Regions from separate parts of the Peribacillus sp. NPDC096448 genome, predicted to be linked through region 1. Evidence: riboswitches for the same ligand, from Rfam matches in the RefSeq annotation. Region 1 holds a riboswitch; each other region holds the start of a gene.
The links. A riboswitch is a leader RNA that binds a small molecule or an ion and turns the genes downstream of it on or off. The one in region 1 is predicted to bind glycine.
Positions count from the first base shown of each region.

Region 2: linked by a shared signal. The riboswitch ahead of glyA (serine hydroxymethyltransferase) and the one ahead of gcvT (glycine cleavage system aminomethyltransferase GcvT) in region 1 are both predicted to bind glycine.
Region 3: linked by a shared signal. The riboswitch ahead of ACIQ0C_RS10695 (amino acid permease) and the one ahead of gcvT (glycine cleavage system aminomethyltransferase GcvT) in region 1 are both predicted to bind glycine.

Region 1 covers NZ_JBIWEU010000001.1:436,133-444,225, reverse strand. Annotated here, with positions in the region: gene ACIQ0C_RS02225 (lipoate--protein ligase family protein) at 1-310, opposite strand, end outside; gene ACIQ0C_RS02220 (rhodanese-like domain-containing protein) at 513-896, shown strand; gene gcvPB (aminomethyl-transferring glycine dehydrogenase subunit GcvPB) at 1,036-2,493, opposite strand; gene gcvPA (aminomethyl-transferring glycine dehydrogenase subunit GcvPA) at 2,486-3,832, opposite strand; gene gcvT (glycine cleavage system aminomethyltransferase GcvT) at 3,850-4,956, opposite strand; glycine riboswitch at 5,095-5,178, opposite strand; glycine riboswitch at 5,182-5,269, opposite strand; gene ACIQ0C_RS02200 (DEAD/DEAH box helicase) at 5,645-7,333, shown strand; gene ACIQ0C_RS02195 (YqhG family protein) at 7,311-8,093, shown strand, end outside.
Region 2 covers NZ_JBIWEU010000014.1:65,270-73,362, reverse strand. Annotated here, with positions in the region: gene hxlA (3-hexulose-6-phosphate synthase) at 1-515, opposite strand, end outside; gene hxlR (transcriptional activator HxlR) at 1,034-1,399, opposite strand; partial or broken gene gnd (phosphogluconate dehydrogenase (NAD(+)-dependent, decarboxylating)) at 1,813-2,624, shown strand; gene ACIQ0C_RS21350 (hypothetical protein) at 3,199-3,402, shown strand; glycine riboswitch at 3,666-3,771, shown strand; glycine riboswitch at 3,774-3,894, shown strand; gene glyA (serine hydroxymethyltransferase) at 3,981-5,231, shown strand; gene ACIQ0C_RS21340 (serine dehydratase beta chain) at 5,247-5,765, shown strand; gene sdaAA (L-serine ammonia-lyase, iron-sulfur-dependent, subunit alpha) at 5,765-6,646, shown strand; gene gcvT (glycine cleavage system aminomethyltransferase GcvT) at 6,661-7,773, shown strand; gene gcvH (glycine cleavage system protein GcvH) at 7,847-8,093, shown strand, end outside.
Region 3 covers NZ_JBIWEU010000005.1:92,943-101,035, forward strand. Annotated here, with positions in the region: gene ACIQ0C_RS10690 (amino acid permease) at 1-630, opposite strand, end outside; glycine riboswitch at 1,134-1,212, shown strand; gene ACIQ0C_RS10695 (amino acid permease) at 1,419-2,762, shown strand; gene ACIQ0C_RS10700 (DUF3311 domain-containing protein) at 3,038-3,238, shown strand; gene ACIQ0C_RS10705 (sodium:solute symporter family protein) at 3,235-4,713, shown strand; gene argH (argininosuccinate lyase) at 5,544-7,028, opposite strand; gene ACIQ0C_RS10715 (ABC transporter permease) at 7,044-8,093, opposite strand, start outside.

The DNA.
Region 1 (8,093 bases):
TTGGCATTCCCGGATAGGATTCTGGAACGATTACGCTATAAGTCAATTCATGCTCGTGGAGTACCGCTCGTCCTCCTGTTGGCCTGCGAACAAAACCAAGGCCCTGCCTTTTGACCTCTTCCATATCAATTTCGGCTTCTGCCTTTTGAAAATAACCGATCGACAATGTCGCTGGATCCCAGCCGTAAAAGCGTATGATTGGCGGAATTTCCCCTTTGCTTTGCCAGTTTAACAGCGCTTCGTCCAGCGCCATGTTAAAAGCCGGTGAACAATACCCCGAATCTATAAAACCCCATTTTTCTTTAGTCATCTTTACCCCTCGTTTCAATAGACTGTTTTTCAATCCCCCACAAAAAACTCACATGTAGTAGTTTAACAGACTTTAACACTCTAAAAAAGAAAGTGCTATCAAGTCATGAAGAATTTTGATGAAAATTCTTTTTGATTATTGGGTAAAGCAATTATATAATAAAGATTGTCTGTATTCGTTAAGGTAGAAGGGAGTTTTATGTTTGGAAATATTATATACACTGCTCATCATCTTAGGAGTGGTTATTGCGTATTCACTTTTTAATTGGTACCGCCAGCGTAAAATCGTCAAAACACTAACACAGGACGAATTTATCGCTAACTACAGAAAAGTGCAGCTAATCGATGTGCGGGAACCGAATGATTTCGATAATGGTCATATCTTAGGCGCAAGAAACATCCCTATGACTCAAATGAAAACCCGCTTGGTCGAAATTAGGCCGGACAAGCCTGTATATTTGTACGCTCAAAGTGAAATCATCAGCGGCAGAGCAGCAGCCATGCTATACAAAAAAGGCTACAGGGAACTTTTTCACCTAAAGGGCGGTTTCAAAATGTGGACCGGGAAAATCAAAGCAAAGAAATAAGACCCCATCTCCGCATGGGCTCTTTTTAATTCAATAGCTCAAGTAAAAGAATGTTCCATGTTGTACTTTAATGAAATCTTACATAAACATGAAAAATCCCCGCCGGCAGGCAGGGATTTTTTTCGGTTAAGCTTCTAGTCTAGGCTTGATAACGTAAAATAGGTTTTCTTGCAGCAAGAGTTTCATCAAGCCGCTTTATAACGGTTGTATGCGGAGCTTCCTGAACGATTTCCGGGGTTTCTTCCGCTTCCTTGGCAATCTGGATCATCGCATCGATGAATGCATCCAACGTTTCTTTTGACTCGGTTTCAGTCGGTTCTATCATCATTCCTTCTTCCACGTTCAACGGGAAGTAAATGGTTGGAGGATGATACCCGAAATCCAGCAATCTTTTAGCTATATCGAGAGTCCTTACCCCCAATTTCTTTTGGCGGCGTCCGCTTAATACGAATTCGTGCTTACAATGACGATTATATGGTAAGTCAAAATAAGGTTCCAACCTGCGCATCATATAATTGGCATTGATGACCGCATTTTCGGTGACAGCTTTAAGGCCATCAGGACCCATTGAACGAATGTACGTATATGCCCTCACGTTTATCCCGAAATTACCATAATAAGGTTTTACCCTGCCAATGGATTGCGGACGATTATAATCAAGAACGAATTGCTCACCTTGTTTGACTACAAGAGGTTTAGGCAAGTAAGGGATCAAGTCCGACTTCACACCTACAGGACCAGAACCCGGGCCGCCGCCGCCATGAGGACCTGTGAATGTTTTATGGAGATTTAAGTGAACAACATCAAAGCCCATGTCACCCGGCCGTGCTTTTGATAGGACTGCATTCAGATTCGCTCCATCATAATAAAGCTTTCCACCTGCGTCATGGACAAGTTGTGCCATTTCCAAAATGTTTTCTTCAAACAATCCCAATGTATTGGGGTTCGTCAGCATCAAGGCCGCCGTATCCGGACCGACAACACGCTTTAAATCTTCAAGGTCTACTAATCCATTTTCATCGGACTTCACTGTAATCGTTTCAAGTCCGGCAACAGTGGCAGAGGCAGGATTTGTACCATGTGCCGAATCAGGTACAATCACTTTCGTCCGTTCTGTATCGCCATTCGCTTCGTGAAAAGCGCGAATCATCATCAATCCTGTCCATTCACCGTGAGCACCTGCTGCAGGCTGTAATGTCACTTGGTCCATTCCGGTGATTTCCGTTAAGTGTTCCTGCAAATCAAATAATAGTCCCAATGCTCCTTGTACAGTAGCGGGATCTTGATACGGATGGATATGGGCAAAACCGTTGAAGCGTGCCACATTTTCATTTATTTTCGGATTATATTTCATCGTGCACGAACCCAGCGGATAAAAACCCGAATCCACCCCATGATTCCGTTTGGAAAGTGCTGTATAGTGACGCATGATATCCAGTTCGGACACCTCAGGAAGCTCTGCCTCTTCTTCACGGATGTAGTCGGCAGGAAGAATTTCTTCGAGCGGAATAGTTGCAACATCCATTTCTGGCAGACTGTAACCGATTCGACCGGAAGTACTGATTTCAAAAATGAGTGATTGATCTTGATTATTCATGTTGATCCCCCAATTCCTGCGCAAGTGCATCAATTTCTTCTTTTGTTCTTAGTTCAGTTACCGCAACAAGCATATGGTCTTTCAATTCAGGATAAACCGTCCCTAAATCGAAGCCCCCAATCATCCCTTTTTCAAAAAGGGTTTTATTGATTTCTGAAAACGGAGCAGGCAGTTTAATGACAAATTCATTAAACGAAGGACCTTCGAATATCACTTCCACCCCTTTTGCCATAATTGCTTTTTTCGCGTAATGCGCTTTTTGGATATTTTGCACGGCCATTTCTTTGACACCCTTTTTCCCAAGTGCGGTCATTGCAACAGAAGCTGCCAAGGCATTCAAAGCTTGATTGGAACATATGTTGGATGTGGCTTTGTCACGGCGAATGTGCTGTTCACGAGCTTGAAGCGTCAGTACAAACCCCCGTTTTCCATTTTCATCCACAGTTTGACCTACGAGTCGGCCCGGAACTTTCCGAACAAGTTTATTAGTAACGGCAAAATATCCACAATGAGGTCCACCGAATGCCGCTGGAATGCCGAATGGCTGAGCATCCCCCGTTACGATATCCGCACCGAGTGCACCAGGGGATGTCAAAGCTCCCAATGCAAGCGGATTACTGGAAACGATAAACATTGACTTGACGCCATGAATGATTTCTTCCATTTCTTTCAATGGCTCGATCCGGCCAAAAAAGTTCGGATATTGCACGATCACTCCTGCAATGTCATCATTCGCCAATTCCCTTAAAGCAGCTAAATCCGTCACACCGTCTTTATAAGGAATTTCGATCACTTCCACGCGTTGCCCTTTCGCATAGGTCTTCACGACTTCTCTTGATTCAGGATGTACGGTTCCTGAAATGAGAATCTTCTTCCGCCGTGTCTGTCCTGAAGCAAGCATCGCTGCTTCAGCCAGCGCCGTCCCGCCGTCATACATGGAGGAGTTAGCCACATCCATGCCCGTCAATTCACAGATCATCGTTTGATATTCAAAGATTGCTTGAAGCTCGCCCTGTGAAATTTCAGGCTGATAGGGTGTATAAGCCGTATAAAACTCAGAACGGGAAAGAACATGATCGACGATGACCGGAGCGTAATGGTCATAGACACCCGCACCAAGGAAGGAAGCATAGTTTTTAAGGTCAGCATTCTTGGCAGCAAGCCTTGATAATTCTTTCATTAACGCAGGTTCAGATTTAGCAGGCTTGATATCGTATTCTCCTTGAAAACGAACGCTTTCAGGGATATCATTGAAAAGTTCTTCCGCAGTGGATACCCCTATCGCTTCCAGCATTTCTTGTTTATCTTGCTCTGTCATGGGTAAATAACGATGTTTCATCTAATGACCATTCCCCTCTATTTACGTGGTTTTTTATAAAAAGGTGTTTGTATTATAACGGCTTTCAAACGTTTGGAACGGATTTCCACTTCGACTTCCGCATCCAGCACCGAAAATTCCTTATCGATAAGTACCAATCCAACGTTTTTCTTCAATGTTGGTGATTGGGTACCGGTCGTGACCTCGCCAATGACTTTATCACCGCTGTAGACCTTATACCCATGACGTGGAATGCCACGGTCAATCATTTCAATTCCCACAAGTTTGCGGGGAGCTCCTTTCTCCTTTTGCTCAGCAAGTACGGCTTTCCCGAAAAAATCAGCTTCCTTATCCACTTTTACTGCAAAACCAATCCCGGCTTCTATCGGGGTGATGTCCGCTGAAAGCTCCTGCCCATATAGCGGCAGTTTCGCTTCAAAACGCAGAGTATCACGAGCACCTAAACCTATCGGCTGAACCCCCTCTTCCTTTCCGGCATCCATAATCGCCTTCCAAAGGGCAGGGCCATTTTTACTGTCGCTATATATCTCAAAACCATCTTCACCAGTGTATCCAGTACGGGATACCAGCGTGGAGATACCGTTAATCATGACATTTTCCTTGAACTTGAAAAATCCAATTTCGCTTAAGTCAGTATTTCCCGATAGTTTTTGTAATATCTTCTCTGCAGCTGGTCCTTGAAGTGCCAGCTGTGTATAGTCACTCGATACATTCGTAATTTGGACATCTTCCGCTAAATTAGCTTGCAGCCAATTGAAATCTTTTTCTGTATTCGCCGCATTGACCACGAGCAGATAGTCGTCCTCAGCCCTTTTATACACGATTAGATCATCAACCGTGCCTCCGTTTTCATAACACATGGCGGTATATTGGGCACCGCCCAGTTGAAGCTTTGAGATATCATTGGTCAGCATCTTCTGTAAAAAGGAAAGGCTTCCAGGACCCTTAACATCGACTTCCCCCATATGGGAAACATCGAATAACCCCGCTTTTGTTCGTACGGCTTCATGTTCGTCCTTTATACCCGAAAATTGGACAGGAAGTTCCCAGCCGCCAAAATCAATCGTTTTACCTCCGTATTCACGATAAACCTCAAATAGTGGTGTTCTTTTTAAATTGGTCAAAAAATGACCCCCTTCAGATTTTTTTAATTTAATTGGCTTCATTATCAAAAGCTTCTAGTCATTACGCATCAGATATAACCTGATTCATGATGTAAAAAAAGCACAAAAAAGGACAGAGAAAGCCCGTTTGAGCTTTTTCTCTGTCCTGAAACCTGAAAGTTTACCTATGTAATAGGTTTTCCCCTTTGGTGGCCGTCCCAAAACGGGCGGCGCTCTCCAGAGTTGCGTCCAATAAGAGTTCTTTTGCCTGAGAGATTCACTGCTAAGTTTGCTCCTTCGGCGCTACATCCGTAGTCTCTCCCCTTATCTTCACCCGCATATAAATGGTCTACCAATGAAAGGAAGCGAATAAGCCCCAAGCATCAGTTAAACCTTTGAGCATAAATGGAATGCATTCTCTGCCAATTCTCCTAAAAATTCAGAAACCGTTTGCTGATCTCCTTCAGTAATCTTGGATAAATTAGGAGCCTATAGCCCATACTAAGAAAACGCGAACTGCACAATCAATGTACAAACATTCTTTATAGCGTTTGGAAATTGGAATTTTCTAAATATACTTATATCCTACCCTAAGAAACTTATCTCTGCAATATCTTTTGAAGAGAAATATTTTTCTTACTTCACATATGAAATGTTCGGGTTTTGACCTTATATTAAGGAAATTATGATTTAAGAGGGAGTTATTTCTATGAAAATCAATATATCCTTCAATTCTGAATGGAATGACGAGTTTCTGCAAAAGATGGAAAATGACGGTCCATGGGGAAATTGGGAGCTTTATAAGTTGGCGGTTCAAATGGAGGAAAATCTTATCATCCCTGATTTTGAAGGTTTACAGGCGCCCAAGCACCTTCCGCAGTTAACCCCGCTTCCCCATCAATTGGAAGCGGCGAAGCAAGTGGTGGAAAAGATGAATGGAAAAGCCATTTTGGCTGATGAGGTAGGGCTAGGGAAAACAATTGAAGCAGGCTTGATCCTAAAAGAGTATATGATTAGGGGCCTTGTAAAAAAAGTATTGATCCTCGTTCCGGCTTCCCTTGTCTCACAATGGGCATTTGAATTGAATACCAAGTTTCATATTCCGGCAGTCGTTCAGAGAAAAAGTTATGTCTGGGACTCCTGTGATGTGGTCATTTCATCCATTGATACGGCGAAACGCGCTCCACATCGAGATATCATCTTCACTCAGGAATATGACTTCATCATTATTGATGAAGCTCATAAACTTAAAAATAATAAGACGAAGAACTATGAATTCGTCCAAAATCTGAAAAAGAAATTTTGTTTACTCCTGACAGCCACACCAATTCAAAATAAAGTCGAGGAGATTTTCCACCTCGTTTCATTATTGAAACCGGGCCACTTGGGAAATGCCTCACTCTTTTCGGAAAAGTATAAAGGTAAAGGCCGGAACACAATTGAAGATGAACACCTAAAGGAATTGGTCAACACTGTCATGATTCGAAACCGGCGGGCCGATACTGGCATTGAATGGACAAAACGGCATGTGGAAACCATCACCATTGAATTTTCTCCAACGGAACAAGCATTATACGATGCTGTTTCCAAATTCAAGCCAATTTCGGATGGATCAAAAGGAAGCGCCTTTTCGGCTCTCACTCTCCAAAGGGAAGCATGCAGCAGCAGAGAGGCGGTCTTTTATACATTAAAAAATATGAGAGACAAATACGATCAGCCTTCCCCTGACTTTTTGGCAAAGCTTGATGATTTATTTTCTAAAGTGAATGAAACGGTTCAGAACTCAAAGGCTGAAAAAGCTTTGGAACTGATCAAGAAAATTGATGACAAAGTGATTATCTTTACGGAATATAGGGCGACTCAACTATATCTCCAATGGTACCTACAGCAGAACGGAATTTCATCCGTTCCTTTTCGAGGCGGTTTTAAGCGCGGAAAGAAAGACTGGATGCGAGAATTATTCCAAAAGAATATACAGGTATTAATCGCAACAGAAGCTGGCGGGGAAGGGATAAACCTTCAGTTTTGCCATCACTTGATTAATTTTGACCTGCCATGGAACCCAATGAGGCTCGAACAGCGAATTGGACGGATTCACCGCCTTGGTCAGGAAGAAGATGTGATGATCTATAACTTTGCCACAAAAAATACAGTTGAAGAACATATACTGAAGTTACTATACGAAAAAATAAATTTATTTGAAAAAGTAATCGGTGAATTGGATGATATTCTAACCAAACTGGATATTAACAACATTGAAGAATATTTAATTGATGTGGTCGGCGAGTCCAAAACAGAGGGCGAAATGAAAATCAAGATGGATAACTTTTCATCGTTGATCCAATTCGCTCAATCAATGAAGGAAGGTGAGGTTCATGCAGCAACGGGAAATTCATGATTTTTTAATAACTTTCTTTAAAGCCAATGATTGTGAAATACTGGATAATGCACAAACCCACCTTACAGTGCAATTGACGATTGAAATGGATAAAGAATTAATGAACAGACCCTTTTATTGGCATTATCTAGAAAAAACAGGTGGCGTTCCGAACCCGGCACAGATAACTTTCATTACCGATCCAGAACAAGCTCCATCCGATTTAAAGGGAGAAATGATTCATTTTGGCTCCCCTCGCCTTCACCAGATTATTCAATCAACCAAAAAGCTGGCAGGGTATACTAGACTTTTTGAGGATACTCCTCCATCAAAAGGCAGAAATAACCCTTTGTTTCCTTGGCTGACCCTGAATGTGAAAATATCCTATCAATGTGACCGTAAAAAAGATACTTTCATGTCGATCGGATTGAATTTAATCTCGGGTGAAATATTGGAAGGGTTCCACCATCGGGTTTTACCGATTAACGTCACCCCAAAAATACCGGATTACTCCTTTACACTTTCACCTCTGATCATGCCCAAGAGTGGATTGGCAAGACTGGATACATACATCAGAACCAGTTTCGAGGATGATGACCATTCCTGGGCGGAGGAAGCAATGCTGCGCTGGCAGAATGACTTGAATTTATTGGAGCATTTTTACAAGGATATGGACGAAAAAAGTGAGAGCTATTATACCGAAAAAGAAGCACTAAAAGCACAATATGAACCCAACATCAGAATATCCATCATCAACGGAGGATTATTTTACCTTTCAGAT
Region 2 (8,093 bases), on a different contig from region 1:
GTATCTAATTTAATTCCGCCTGCTACCGCAGTTTTCGCATTCTTTACAACGCGTTTGATTGTTTGAAGCTGTTCAAATGAGTTTTCTCCTTTAGCCTGAAGATCGTACCCTGTATGCACACAAATGTAATCAACTCCCAGTGCATCGATTTCGTACGCACGTTTTTCGATATCTTTTACATTGATCATATCAACAAGAATCTGTGTTCCTTGTTTTTTAGCTTCTTCCACTGCACCCTTGATTGTTGCATCATCCGTCGCACCAAGAACTGTGATGATAGAAGCACCAGCTTCAGATGCTTTCATAACTTCATATCCTCCAGCATCCATAATTTTCAGGTCAGCCAATACGGTTAAATTAGGAAATGCTGCACTAACTTCTTTTACTGCTCTAAGACCTTCATTAATGACAACAGGAGTTCCAATTTCTACTACATCGATAAATTGCTCTACTTCTCTCACTACTTCTATTGCCTGTGGGATGTTTACAAGGTCTAATGCTAATTGAAGTTTCATAAATACTTCACTCCTTAAATAATTTTTGTTTGATACTACATTTATTGTATTCTGTAATTATTTAAATGAGAAGTACCCACTTTTATATCATATAGTGTTTAAAAGTATACTATGTGTAAAGTGAAGAAAGGAAGCAAAAGGGAATATACCTAGAGTTGCTTATTGAAAAATTCGTTGAAGGATTGTGTTTCAAGCACTATTATGTAGAAGTTGTTAAAGGGAAAATGCGATTCAAAAAGATAAGCGTGATACTTATTCTTACCGGCAATTAAATTGACAGTAAAGTGAGCTTAAAGCAACTGATCTAATTCAGTTCGAATCATACTGTCCGGTGATATGGGTTAAAAGGCTAAAAAACCACATGGGAAACCTTTATAAAGGTTTCTCCATGTGGTTTTTGTGTACAAATTATCTAATTAACGTTATTTTCCTTAATATGTCCACAACAAAGATAGCGCTTTCAAAAAGGAGGCAAAAAGGATTATTTTCTAATCCTTCATGAGGGAAGCTTTTTTCTACTAGAGGGACTCTTCTTTTCTATCTGCTTGGTTATTCAAGACAGTCTCCATATACTCACTGCCCCAGTCATACATGGATTCAAGAATTGGCATCAAACTTTCTCCTCTTTTGGTCAGAGAATATTCAACTTTTGGTGGAACAACAGGGTAGACTTCACGGTGGACGATGAGGTCTCCTTCCAGCTCTCGCAATTGACTAGCGAGCATTCTCTGCGTAATTTCAGGAATCAGAGATTTTAGTTCACCAAATCGCTTGGTTCCTTCTTTCCCTAGATGCCACATAATAAGCATTTTCCATTTACCGCCAATAATAGAAAGTGTCAATTCTTTTTCGCAGTAAAACGTCTTGTCACGCAGATGTCCCATTTATTTTCCCCCCAGGTCATAAAATAATAGTGTACTTTATAATACTATATAATAAAAAAGTGCGTACTTACAATTAAAAAATATAGATATTATACTTTTATATACCTAGAGGATTATCACCACAAGAACTATTACTTGGTACATCTATTAGAATCTTACTACACCACAATTTTACAATCAAGGAAGAATACAGGGGGGATTAAATGACTTTTCTACGTAATAAATTTTTAGACAGGAATGCGTTTAAATATCCTAAAATGACGGAAATGCATACTGTGACCCTTATTTAAAGCAACAGGGGCTTTAGATAATAAGGTGAATTTTTATACTAATTAAATCTAACGAAGTTACCAATATGTAAAAGGAAAGATGCACAATTAGAAGTACTCTATTCTAAAAAGGAGGCCATCACGATGAAAGTTGGATTAATCGGTTTAGGAAAAATGGGATTAAACTTAGGTCAAAACCTAATTGGAGAAAGCCACGACGTTGTGGCCTATGATTTAGATTCCGGTGCTATAGAAGAAATGGAAAGTTACGGAGCTAAGGGAACAACTAATATAGTAGAACTCATTAAATCATTAGAGCAACCCCGAATTATTTGGCTTATGGTTCCTCCTGATTCAGTTGATGTAGTAATTAGTGAAGTGACACCGTTTCTAAATATTGGCGATATTTTAATTCAATCTGGAAATTCCTACTATAAGGATACCATTCGCCGGTACAATAGGCTAAAGAGATATGGTGTGAACTTTATGGATGTCGTGTCCTCTGAAGGAAAGGAAGGTGCTCGAAAAGGTGCTTGTTTCAAGATTGGAGGAGACCTTGAAGCTTGGCGCATAGTAGAGCCCATTTTCAGAGATATATCTGTAGAAAATGGATATTTATATGCAGGAAAAGCAGGGAGTGGTCACTTCTTGAAAATGACCAACAATGGGATTGATAACGAAATGGATGACATTGGGGAAGGATTGGAATTATTAGAAAAAAGGGAACTTGAGTATAACTCTGAGAATGTAGCAAGAGTATGGAAAAAGCGGTTCGGTTATTCGTCCAGGGCCTATGGATTTAACGGGAAGAGCATTTTCTAAAGATGAAAAATTAGAAAAAACTAAAAAGAGTAGATATGGAATTCTTCTTGAGAAGGAAAATGGACGGCACTGTTTTTGATTTACAAACAGCCACTCCCGTCATCGCCATTTCATTGATGAGCCATCGTTCATTAGTAAAACATTTAATGTTCATTTCCATCAGATCTAAAATGCAAATAAAAGATGAAAAATTTTTCAAACAAAAGGAGGAAAATAAAATGGAAAGAAACAATACAGTTATTTTAAATGAAGTGATAGTAGGGCTATATAGCAATAAAGAATTAGATCTAATGTTAAATAAATTATCAAATTATTACCAAGTTGCTATAGCTGATTTTACTGTAAATAAAGTGAATCCAAATAGCTATAAAGAAATGATTACTTGATTGATAGTAGACTTATAGTCCATTGCATGAATACTTAAATTGGTGAACTGAGAGTCATATTAAACAAATAAAAGATGGGGTTTTACTTTACCTACCCAAACGATTACTTATCTCTGTCGGACAGGGAATGGAAAATCCCATTCCCTGTCCGGTGCTGATTCATACCCTCCCTATTTAAAATCAAGATTTAAACAGGGTATTGAAAAAAAGGCATTTAAATCAAGGAGATGGAAAATAATTACCTTACTATTAATACAGGGAAGTGGAGGTGGTGACATAGTCGTAGATAGTAAAACTGTAAGGTAAAGGAGAAGAATTCAAAATGAGTATGGAAAAGAAAATCAATCTAAAGAAGCCAAAGAAGTGGTGGGTATGGGTTCTAGCAATTATCGTTATAGCTAATATATCAAGTGGTTGGGACAAAGAGGAAGTTGCTAAGCAATCTTTATTGCTTCAAGGATTCTCGCAAATCTCGCACTACCTTAATTTTTTCTTTTTCCAAACATCCATTGTGTTAAAAATTTAGACATGATGTCCTTTCCATCTTTCGCTTTTCTTAGCAACCGTTCAAAAGTGGAGCGGTTCCTAGATACAGAAACTTGTTGGGATTCAGAAAAGCAGTTAACAATTTTGATATTGCATAACGAATAACTTCTTATTTTATGAACTGTCAGAAAGATCTATACCGTCCATATTTAAATTTCTGAAAATAAAGTTTTTTCAGATAATTATTGAAATTTTCATTTAAACCCGTTAACATGCAATTATAATGGAAATTTATATAAGCGGATGATAATTGTGGGAGAGACCGAAGAAATCGATTCGGCACCGAAGGAGCAATTCCCAAAAAAACCTTGGGATAGAAACTCTCAGGTAAAAAGACTACAATTGGACGCACCTCTGGAGAGAGCTGAAAAGCCACCAAAGGGGAATCCTTTTGATGAAAGAATATACAAGACAGATTGTTTTGTAATATGTTTCATACCGAAGGTAATCTCTCAGGTAAAAAGGACAGAGGAAAGGTGGGATATTTATCCTGCCTTTCCTCTGTCCTTTTTTGTGAGGAAAGGGAGCTTGGAAGAAAATCGAGGAGGATATTTGAATATGAGTCTACAAAACTATGATTCAGAGATTTATAATGCCATGGAGAATGAAAGGGAAAGACAACATAATACGTTAGAATTAATCGCATCAGAAAACTTCGTAAGTAAAGAAGTGATGGAAGCTATGGGGTCTGTCCTCACTAATAAGTATGCAGAAGGATATCCGGGGAAGCGTTACTATGGAGGCTGTGAATATGTAGATGTGGTGGAACAAACAGCGATTGAACGCCTAACCAAGCTGTTTGGTGCTAAGTATGCAAATGTACAACCACACTCAGGTGCACAAGCAAATCTAGCTGTTTTTTATGCGCTGCTTCAGCCGGGCGATAAAGTGATGGGGATGAACCTTTCGCATGGAGGACACTTAACTCATGGTAGTCCCGTCAGCATCTCGGGGAAATGGTTTGATATTGTGTCTTATGGGGTGAGAGAAGATACTCACTTGATAGACTATGATGATCTTGAAGCAATCGCGAAAAAAGAAAAACCAAAATTGATTATTGCGGGGACAAGTGCTTTCCCAAGAACAATTGATTTTGCACGTTTTAAAGAAATCGCCGATCAAGTTGGAGCAAAACTGATGGTGGATATGGCTCATATTGCAGGGCTCGTGGCAGCAGGTTTTCATCCATCGCCCATCCCATATGCGGATGTGGTGACAAGCACAACGCACAAAACTTTACGCGGTCCACGTGGCGGCATCATTTTAACAAATGATGAAGACATGATAAAGAAAATAAATAAAGCTATATTCCCAGGGATTCAAGGAGGGCCACTCATGCACATTATTGCGGCAAAGGCGGTTTCCTTTAAAGAAGCATTGCAACCCAGCTTTAAGATCTATGCCAAACAAATCATTGAAAACGCAGCAACACTTGGCGAAACATTAAAGAAAGCAGGCGCAATTCTTGTTTCAGGTGGAACGGACAACCATATCGTCCTTTTAGACGTTCGCCAATGGAATTTAACCGGAAAAGAAGCAGAACGATTACTAGAAGAGGCGGGAATAACAGTTAACAAAAACACGATTCCCTATGATACTGAAAGCCCATTTGTCACAAGTGGCATTCGAATGGGAACAGCGGCTTTAACGACACGTGGTATGAAGCAGGAAGAAATGGTTAAAATCGGAGAAGTGATTGCGGCTGTTTTAAAGAGCAATGGAGATACAGCTGTTCTAGAAAAAGTAAAAGAAACAACAAAAGAGATTTGTAAAGGATATCCATTGTTTCAACAGCCTATAACGGTCTAAGAAGGGAGAAACAACATGGAATTCCAAAGTTGTTTTGACATTATCGGCCCTATCATGGTAGGGCCATCTAGTTCTCATACTGCTGGTGTTGTATCAATGGGGAAGTTCATTCATGAACTATTAGGTGGTTGTCCGGAAGAGGCGAACATTATTTTCTACGATTCATTTGCTGAAACGTACCAAGGTCACGGAACAGATAAAGCCCTACTTGGCGGATTACTTGGCATGGATACAGATGATTCCAGGATTAAAGATGCCATAGAGCTGACTAAAGAACATGGTCTAGATTACGAATTTCAATTTGAAGAGAGCTGCCCTTATTTTAAACATCCGAATACAACAATCGTTACGGCAAAACGTGGGGAATGGCTGGTAAAAGTAGGTGGTGCATCCCTTGGAGGCGGTTTATCTAAAATCTTTATGATTGGCGATGAAATGGTTGATATTCGTTTAAGCACTAGCGATGACTTTTCGGTACTTGCTACACATTACCATTCATATGTGTTGAAAAAAACGTCGTTAGAGGGTGCATGATGGAAATTCGGTCAATGAACGAGCTAATTGAATTTTGTACACACAAACAGAAAACGATTGGTGAAGCCATGTTGATGATGGAAATAGAAAAATCGGGGAGAGATCAAAAGACGATCATCAGCATGATGGAAGAACGGTTATTTAAAATGCAGGAAGCTGTTGAGAGCGGTAAAAAAGACACCTCTACTGCACCAAGTGGCATTTCTGGTGGTGATGCCGTTAAGATGTACGATTACGTGAATCAAGGTAACTCTCTTTCGGGAAGTTATATTAGCGATGCCATGACTTTCTCACTGGCGACATCTGAAAGTAATGCGAGAATGGGAGTCATTGTGGCAACTCCGACAGCCGGAGCAGCCGGTATATTACCCGGAGTATTGTTTTCGCTTCACAAAAATGACGGAACTTCCTACAGAGACTTAGTCATGGGGCTGTTCACCGCAAGTGCCCTTGGGTATGTCATTGCCAACCGGTCCTTTATATCCGGAGCAGCAGGAGGATGCCAAGCAGAGGTCGGTTCTGCAACGGCAATGGCGGCAGGGACCATTGTTGAATTAAAAGGTGGCACACCTAAACAAGCGGTTAATGCAACAGCAATTGCTTTAAAATCACTGTTGGGCCTCGTTTGTGATCCAGTTGCTGGGCTTGTTGAAGTGCCTTGCATTAAGCGAAATGTGATTGGAACATCCATTGCCTTTTCAGCTGCTGATTTATCTCTTGCAGGTGTTGAAAGTCGTATACCTTGTGATGAAGTCATTGAAGCCATGTACGAGATTGGAAAGGAAATGCCTCGAACACTTAGAGAAACAGCACTTGGTGGTCTTGCAATGACCGAAACAGGTAAAAGGGTAAAAGAACAGTTATTTAGCAAGAGATCTTAATTGGAGGGGTAGCAATGAGCACAGCAACCGGATTGAAGAGGACACCACTTTTTGAAACATATAAAAAATACGGAGCAAAAGTCATTGATTTTGGTGGATGGGAACTGCCAGTTCAGTTTTCTAACATTTTAGAAGAACATGATGCTGTCCGAAAGGAAGCAGGACTTTTTGATGTCTCTCATATGGGGGAAGTGCTTGTTGAAGGGAAAGATGCAGAAAGCTATATTAATTACCTTGTCACAAACGATGTAACAAAGCTTAGCATTAATCAAGCACAGTATACCGCGATGTGTTATCCATCTGGCGGGACAGTGGATGATTTATTGGTCTACAAACTGAAAAATGATAAATTTCTTCTCGTGATTAATGCAGCAAACATTGAGAAAGATTACGACTGGATGAAGCAGCATATTAAAGGAGAAATGACACTTCGTAATATTTCAAATGACATCGCGCTGATCGCCATTCAAGGTCCAAAGGCGGAAGGCATTTTACAAAAGCTAACGAAAATCAATTTATCGGGAATTGGCGTTTTCCACTTTACTCAACATGTTAATCTGGATGGCATTACGGACGTGCTTGTATCCCGTACGGGTTACACAGGGGAAGATGGATTTGAGCTTTATTTAGCAGCGGACAAGGCGCCAGCACTTTGGGAAAAGCTCCTGGAAACTGGAAAAGAAAACGGCTTAAAGCCGTGCGGACTTGGTGCACGTGACACTCTTCGCCTTGAAGCACGTCTTTCTCTATACGGACAAGAGCTCACAAAGGAAATCAGCCCTCTTGAAGCTGGAATCGGTTTTGTCGTAAAAACAAACAAAGAAAGTAATTTTATCGGCAAAGCCATACTTACAAAACAAAAAGAAGAAGGGTTAAAACGAATATTAGTTGGAATTGAAATGACAGGAAGAGGCATTCCTCGTCACGGTTATAAAGTGTTTTCAGGTGGGGCAGAGGAAATTGGTTTTATTACATCCGGAACCCATTCACCGTCTTTAAAGAAAAGCTTAGGTCTCGCGCTTGTATCAGCAGAAAATGCTGACCTAGGAACACAACTTAAAGTGGAAATTCGTAAGAAGATGGTTGATGCTATTGTGGTAAAAGCACCGTTCTATAAAAAAAGATAATTCCGTTGCATGATATAGTAAGCACCCACCAGTGAATATTAATAAATTTTATGAGCGAAAGGAAGAACAAACAATGACAAAAGTGATAGCTAACCTACTATACAGCAAGGAACATGAGTGGGTACTACAATTAGACGAAAACCGAGTCCGTATTGGAATTTCTGATTTTGCCCAAAAACAATTAGGTGATATCGTTTTTGTTGAAAATCCAGGAGTGGGTGATGAAGTAACGGCTAATGAATCAATAGGATCGATCGAGTCGGTTAAAACAGCTTCTGAAATCTATACCCCTGTATCTGGTAAGGTAGTTCGTGTAAACG
Region 3 (8,093 bases), on a different contig from region 1:
GGAAGCCACGACAAGTGAAAGCGCAAAGAAGAATCCTGTCCAGCCTCCCGTAAAGAAGCCGCCATTTGCCCATAGATTCGATAATCCAATCGCATCCCCGCCATTGCCTATCCCAAAGAAGATAAGGCCCAGGCCGGCAACGATCATCAATATAATCGTTATGATTTTTATAAGCGCAAACCAGAATTCAAATTCCCCGAATGATTTTACGGAAATGAGGTTGGCCGCCCCCAAGATGATCATGGCTACCACACCTGGTATCCAAGCAGGTAACTCCGGGAACCAATATTGCATATACAACCCAACCGCGATGATTTCGGACATTCCGACGATTACCCATTGAAACCAATTGCTCCAAGCAGTCATATAACCTGCCAAAGGATGTATATAGCTGCTCGCAAAGGTTGCAAAAGAACCTGTAGTCGGTTCTAAATATAACATCTCACCCATGGAACGCATGATGAAAAATATAAAAATACCTGCGATGGCATAAGCAAGCATTACAGAGGGCCCGGTCCATTTGATCGTGCTCGCAGATCCCATGAATAACCCGACTCCGATGGTTCCGCCCAAAGCTATCATTTGAATATGTCGTGATTCCAGCCCTCTCTTTAATTCCTTGTTCGACATGATTAACTCCCCCAGATGCAATATCGGTAATGTTTTACTATCCTTACCACGAACGACTCTCTATTAATTATTGCAGTTAGAAATGCTTTATCCTAATCAATATTACATAACACTTCAATTACGTTTTCTTATCTTATAATAGTAAATATTCTGTAAAAATACAATTGTATTTTTGAAATAAACAGTTACCAATAATATCTTGTCGATTTTCCCAGTCTAAAAATATCATTTTAAAAAAATGATGTTCAGTATTTTATTATAGTGATCGTTCAAAAAGATCACTTCTGCTTAAACCTTAAGTTAAATACAACCCACTATAAACTGCAGATAAGGCCAGTTTCACTTCAAAAAAACTTGTTGACCTACCGAAAAATAGATGATAGAATTCCAATATTATTTTATAAGTATAATGAATGCTCCAGCAGTGATAGATTTTCACTGACTGACATTTCTTCACAACCGCATACAAGCAAGCGATGAATGCTATGGATGACACTATAGCAGGAGCAGCTTCTGGAGAGACTGTACAAGATACAGCGCCGAAGGATTCACAATCTCAGGCAAAAGGACAGAAGAGTAACGAATGATAAAATTGTTATTCTGAGCCCTTTAAGAGATTGGTATTATCCAATCTCTTTTTTTATTGTCCATTTTGTGATTGGACTAAAAACACCAACTTTAAAACCAATGGGAAAGGCCAGCTGGGCGAAATAATCACGTCCCTCTCTCCAAGACCATGCAGGTAAAAACATTCACTACCAAGACTATAAAAGACGGGGGCGTACGAATTGGCTAAACAAGAATTGAAAAGAGATTTAAAAAATCGACATGTACAACTGATTGCAATAGGAGGAACCATTGGCACCGGGTTATTTTTAGGTTCAGGAAAAGCTATACAATTGGCGGGACCTTCCATATTATTCTCTTATCTGATAATAGGGATTGCCTTGTTTTTTGTGATGAGGGCCCTGGGGGAATTGCTCTTATCCAATGCAGGGTATGTATCATTCACTGAATTCGCAACTGAATATGTCGGTCCATGGGCCGGCTTCGTGACAGGTTGGACATATTGGTTCTGTTGGATCATGACCGCAATGGCCGATATCATAGCTGTCGGTGTCTATATACAATATTGGTTTGATGTCCCTCAATGGATTCCGGCTCTAATATGCCTGGTCATTCTGTTAGGATTGAACCTATTGACCGTTAAGATATTTGGCGAATTGGAATTCTGGTTTGCCATCATTAAAGTAATCACGATCATCGCCTTGATCATCGTAGGAATCTTTCTTTTGATCATCGGCTTCAATACCAATACCGGAACGGTTTCCCTAACGAACCTATGGAATCATGGTGGCATGTTCCCCAATGGCATTTCCGGATTCCTACTATCTTTACAGTTGGTCGTCTTCTCATTTGTCGGTGTCGAATTGGTCGGGGTTTCTGCAGCAGAAACGGCGAACCCGAGAAAGAACATTCCATCTGCCATCAATAAAATCCCTGTCCGGATTTTACTTTTCTATGTTGGTGCCATATTCGTCATTCTCTGCGTCAACCCATGGACACAATTGAATGCCACGAGCAGTCCATTTGTAGAGGTCTTTGCGTTAATTGGCATTCCCGTCGCTGCAGGGATCATCAACTTCGTCGTTTTGACATCCGCTGCTTCTGCATGCAACAGCGGTTTATTTTCAACAAGCCGAATACTCTATACGTTAAGCAGGAATGGAGAAGCCCCTGCTAAACTGGAAAAATTAAATAAACAGGCTGTTCCGAGCAATGCCTTATTAACATCCACAATCGTTGTATCAATAGGGGCATTATTAAGCAAGCTGATACCTGAACAGGCATTTACTGTCGTGACTACCATCAGTGCCATCTGTTTCATATGGGTATGGAGCATTATCTTGATCTCCCATATCAAATATTCGAAAACAAGGCCTGACCTAAGAGCCGAATCGACTTTCAAGGCTCCTTTTACACCTTTTGTCAATTACGCCATTTTAGGATTATTCCTGTTCATCCTTATTGTTATGCTATTCGCTGAAGCTACACGACTATCACTGCTCTTGACCCCAATCTGGTTCATCCTCTTGGTGATACTATATAACTATCGGAAAAAAGATAGCTAAAGGAAATAAAGCCTTGAACTCAATATGAATTCAAGGCTTTATCTGTCTTATGAACACATTTGGATTCGGCTGTCTGCGAACTGTTGCTAAAATATATCAGGCAACTGCATTAAATTTTATATCAAAATAGTGTAAGCTAATATATATCATCGGACCTTTTCCGCCATGTATGAATTTTTCATCCCGGTTTGGTTCACCCATCCATCAGTGGCATTGAAGAATAAACCCCCATTGGTGGGCGTTTCACTTTATTTAAAAACGGAGGGGTTTGTTTAGTGAAGATTATATATATTCTTACTCTAGTTCCTTTTATAGGCATACTCGTATTTCTACCTTTTGTTAATAAAATAGAACCATATGTATTAGGGATGCCTTTCAATATGTTCTGGATGGCTATGTGGGTGGTCCTTACCTCTGCCATACTCGGCATCATGTATAAGCTGGATCCCAGGAACCGGGAAGGTGACCAGGAATGAATATTGCTCTCTTAATCATTTTAGCATTTTTACTTCTATCGATATTTTTAGGCATACGCTCTTCAAAAGGAAAAGATATGGACTTGGAACAATGGACGGTGGGCGGACGCGGTTTTGGTGCGATATTCGTCTTTCTGCTGATGGCCGGGGAAATCTATACGACCTTCTCCTTCCTTGGCGGCAGCGGCTGGGCTTATGGCAAGGGTGCACCCGCTCTATATGTTCTCATTTACATTACTTTATCTTACGTATTATCCTATTGGCTCCTACCGGAAATATGGAGATATGCCAAAGAAAATAAACTGATGTCTCAATCCGATTTCTTTGTAAACAAATATAAGAGTCCCAGTTTAGGAATTTTGGCTGCGCTTGTCGGTGTGGTGTCGATGATTCCAGTGATCGTCGTGCAGCTGAAAGGATTGGGGATCATTGTCTCGGAAGCATCTTATGGTGCCATCTCAATGTCCGAGGCAGTTTGGATGGGGGCGATCAGCCTTACCATTTATGTGATGATTTCCGGTATCCACGGTTCAGTTTGGACAGCGGTCATTAAAGATATCATGATGGTCGCCATAATAGGATTTTTGGGAATTTATCTGCCGATACATTACTTTGGCGGATTTCAGCCGATGTTTGAAGCGGTTGATGCGGCCAAGCCTGGTTTTCTAAAGTTCCCTGATCAGGGGCTTAGCGTATCATGGTTCATCTCCACGGTAATATTGCTCGTATTCGGTTTCTATATGTGGCCACAAGTTTTCAGCGCTGTTTATTCAGCACGCAGCGGCAAGGTATTTCGAAAAAACGCCATCATCAGCCCTTTATATACACTCATGCTGTTATTCGTCTTTTTCGTTGGGTTTACAGCTATATTGAAAGTGCCCGGACTCGTTGGGGCAGATGCAGACCTCTCATTGCTGCGCCTTTCGATCGAGACCTTTGATCCATGGTTTATAGGCATAATCGGCGGAGCTGGATTGTTGACCGCATTGGTGCCGGGATCCATGCTTTTGATGAGCGTCGCTACACTGCTCGCGAAAAACGTTTATAAGGAATTTGCACCCGCAGTATCCGATCGCCACATTGTACGGTTGGCAAAGTTCCTTGTGCCAGTCATTGCCCTTATAGCCGTCTACTTCACCTTAAACGGCGGTGAAACGATGTCGGCATTAATTCTTATGGGATACAGTCTCATCACACAGCTTTTCCCGTCCCTTCTCTTTAGTCTGAAAAGGAATAATCCGATCAATAAATTTGGTGCAATCACCGGTATCATCACCGGATTGGCCATCGTAATCTGCATTACACTAAGTCAATCGACAATAGGGACCTTGTTTCCATCCTTGCCGCAAGCAGCGAAAGATTTGAATGTGGGAATCATCGCATTGGCAGTCAATTTCATTGTGATGATCACGGTAAGTCTTGCTTTCAGAAAGCATGCGGTTCAGTTGGAACCTAAATCCGTTAACGATATATGAAGCAACTTTGAAACTGGTTATTCTGGATAAATAAACATTGGAGGCTCAGTCAAAAGACTGAGCCTCCGTTTGTAGACAATAGGATTCTATCAAAAAGTTAAAACAAAGTTGATTGGAGCGGGTGTACGAGACTCCTGCTTAGAAAAGCGTTTCCAGGGGAGACCCCTCAGGCACTCGCTCAAATTGTAAAAACCTAAAGAAACTATAGTCAAAAGACTGAGCCTTCCTTATTATCGACAGACAAAGCATAATGTCCTTTTTCTCAAGTTTGATTATAGGAAGTCTCATTTTAGACTATTAATCTTTTCTGTTTATAAACAAATCCCCTATTTTAACTAATAAATACAACGAAAAAATAATCATCAAGGTTCTGGATACTACCAGACCATCAATAGCTAAGTCATATCCACCTCTTAATAAAGCTTCCGGATTCAAGCAAAAAATAATCGATATTACGAAAGCTATTAAAATCAGGATAAAACCGAACTGAAATCTATTTGACATTAACATTCTGCCTCATATTATATATTTTACAAATAACGGCATTGCCTTTGGAAATAATCTACATTTATTGTTAATGGGGATATCTCAGTTTCAATAAAATTCAAAAAAATAGCCACCCTAATAAAGAATGACTATATATCATAAAATAGGAAGCTTTCTCTGTTAACAGATAAAATGCATCGTATTTCGTCCAAGCCGACAAAAAATACTCTCTTCAGGAGGTTCGGACTTTTACTCGTGAGTTTCATGTTTTTACTCGTGAATTTGGTGCAAATACTCGTGAATTTCATGTCCGTTAAAGCTCATTTCCTTTTTACCCCGCACCTTCAGTAATCCACTAAAGCCTTCCTGCCATCATTCAATTCTTTGACCATTTTCTTATATTCTTGCAACTCTTGTTCCAGTTTTTGTTTTCTATTTACAATCATTCTCGTAACCTCTTTCGGGGAGGGCCCGCCTTGAATGCTTCTTATCTCCACAAAATATTCGGGAGAGATTATTTTTTTCCATTCGTCTTCAGCTATGTTCACTGAAACGAATTCATTGATGATACTGTTGATTTCTTGTGTGTCCCAATCATATAGCTCTTTCCCTTCACTAATTGACCGTTTTGCAATAGTACTGGCTATGGAATGGGCTTTTCTAAAGGATATGTCGTAATCTCTTGATAGGGTATCCGCTAATTCAGTAACCGTTATACTGGATTTTGCGGCCATTTTCTTTGTATGTTCTTCATTTACTTTCAAAGTCGATATGACGGCATACATTAGTTTCATGACACGGCCTGCATTCGAAAAAGCTCGATATAAATGCGGCTGTAAATCATCTTCCGTATCGACGATATCACCAAATGGTGTATTGTGGATCATATTCATTGCAGCAAGTGCATCACCATACGCACTGCTTGCAATTGAACGGGAATGTTCAATTGAGACTGGATTTCTTTTTTGCGGCATGATGCTGCTCACTTGAACATAAGGATCCGCCACATGAAATGTTCCAAACTCCCTTGTCACATGCTGCAGGAAATCTTGAATCCATCTCCCTGTATTGACCATGCACGTCATGATTGCAGTTGCGGTTTCCAATAAATAATCTGCCCCGCCTATCGAGTCATAGGAATTCTCAATCACCGAATCAAACCCAAGCAGATCAGCAGTACGGTTCCGACTGATCGGAAAACCGGTGGTCGTTAACGCGGCCGCACCCAAAGGGGATTGGTTAACCGTTTCATAGGCTGACCACAATCTGCCAATATCCCTTTGAAGCACATCATAAATGGCTAAAAAGTAATGTCCTATTGTAGTCGGCTGAGCCGGTTGGGTATGCGTATAACCTGTAATATAGGTTTCTGTATGTTTTTCAGCCTGCACTAAGAATGCTTCGTTCAATTGGTTTGCATAGCCTATCAATTGGAGCAGATGACCTCTCAAAACAAGCCGGTACATTGCGACTCCCATATCATTACGACTGCGGCCGATATGAATCTTCCCTGCAAGTTCATGACCGATTTCCTCACCGATCTTTGCCTCCATCATGAAGAATAAGTCTTCGAATTGGGGCTGATAGATCAACTGCGCGAGATCTGTTTGGGCCACTTTCCGAATCCCATCAAGCATGGTTTTCGCCTCTTCATCTTTAATGATCTTTTGTTCCGAAAGCATGATGACATGTGCCCGATGAATATCGAACATTGCATGAAATAAGTAATCTCTTTGATCATTAAAAACAGGCATCAGAAGCTCTCTAGCATAGGTTTTTCCGGGAAAGACACTACCTTCATTTTTGATAAACTCTTCAAGCCTGCTCATCTTTGAACCTCCGATTTATAAAGCTTTTTCCGCTTTGATTCCAAAAAACTTGTTCGAAATAAAGAGAACGATTACAATCAGCGTGATTTGAATCATCCCATATGCGGCTGCCTGCCCCATATTGAACATCCTAAGCTGATTCATGATTTCAATGGATATGGGCCTGTTTGAAATCGTGTACAACAGGACCGAGGTCGGGAATTCCCCCACAGATTCGATAAATGCCAATAATGTCCCTGATAAAACACCTGGCATAATAATCGGAAATATGACCCTTCTGAAGGTATAAAACCACTTAGCTCCCAAGTTTCTGGCTGCTTCCTCAATCGAATCATCCAGCTGCTCCAGAACGGCATTAGTCGAGCGGACAACGAGTGGAATATGCCTGATGAAATAGGCAAGCGGCAAAATCCAAAATGTTCCTACCAATATTTGACCAAAGGAAAAAACGCTAGGTTCATTGAATGCGAATATCAAGTTCATCCCTATGACCGTTGCAGGCAACGCCCAAGGAATCATGACTAGAATATCGACAAGGCTTTTCCCGACGAATTTCCGTTTGACAAGTACATAGGACGCTATGACCCCAAACACCAGATTTGCCAACGTTGCAATGACCGCCATCAGTAAACTATTTCGTAGCGGTTTGAAGATATTAGGATCTTCAAACAAAAGCCGGTAATTTTCCACATTAAATACTGTGGGGTACGTTTGAAATGTCCAGGTTCCATCAGGTACTAGTGAAAGCAAAAGAATCGTAAAATGCGGTAAAAGCAGAATAATTACGCCGATGATACCCGTTACGACCATCACCCATTTCATGAACGGGTTCTTCACTTCACTCCTGTGTGCGCCAATTCCTTTCGAAGCCATGCGATAATCCTTCCTATTCTGATACCAACGCATGAATAATAGAAATGAAATCGAAACGATGGATAGAATGACCGATTGAGTAGCGGCAATTTCCATATCACCATTGATTTTTGAAAAATAAATTTGCAGGCTCAACACCCTGTATCCGCCAGCTAATAAAAACGGGGCACTGAAAGAAGCCATTGATATCAT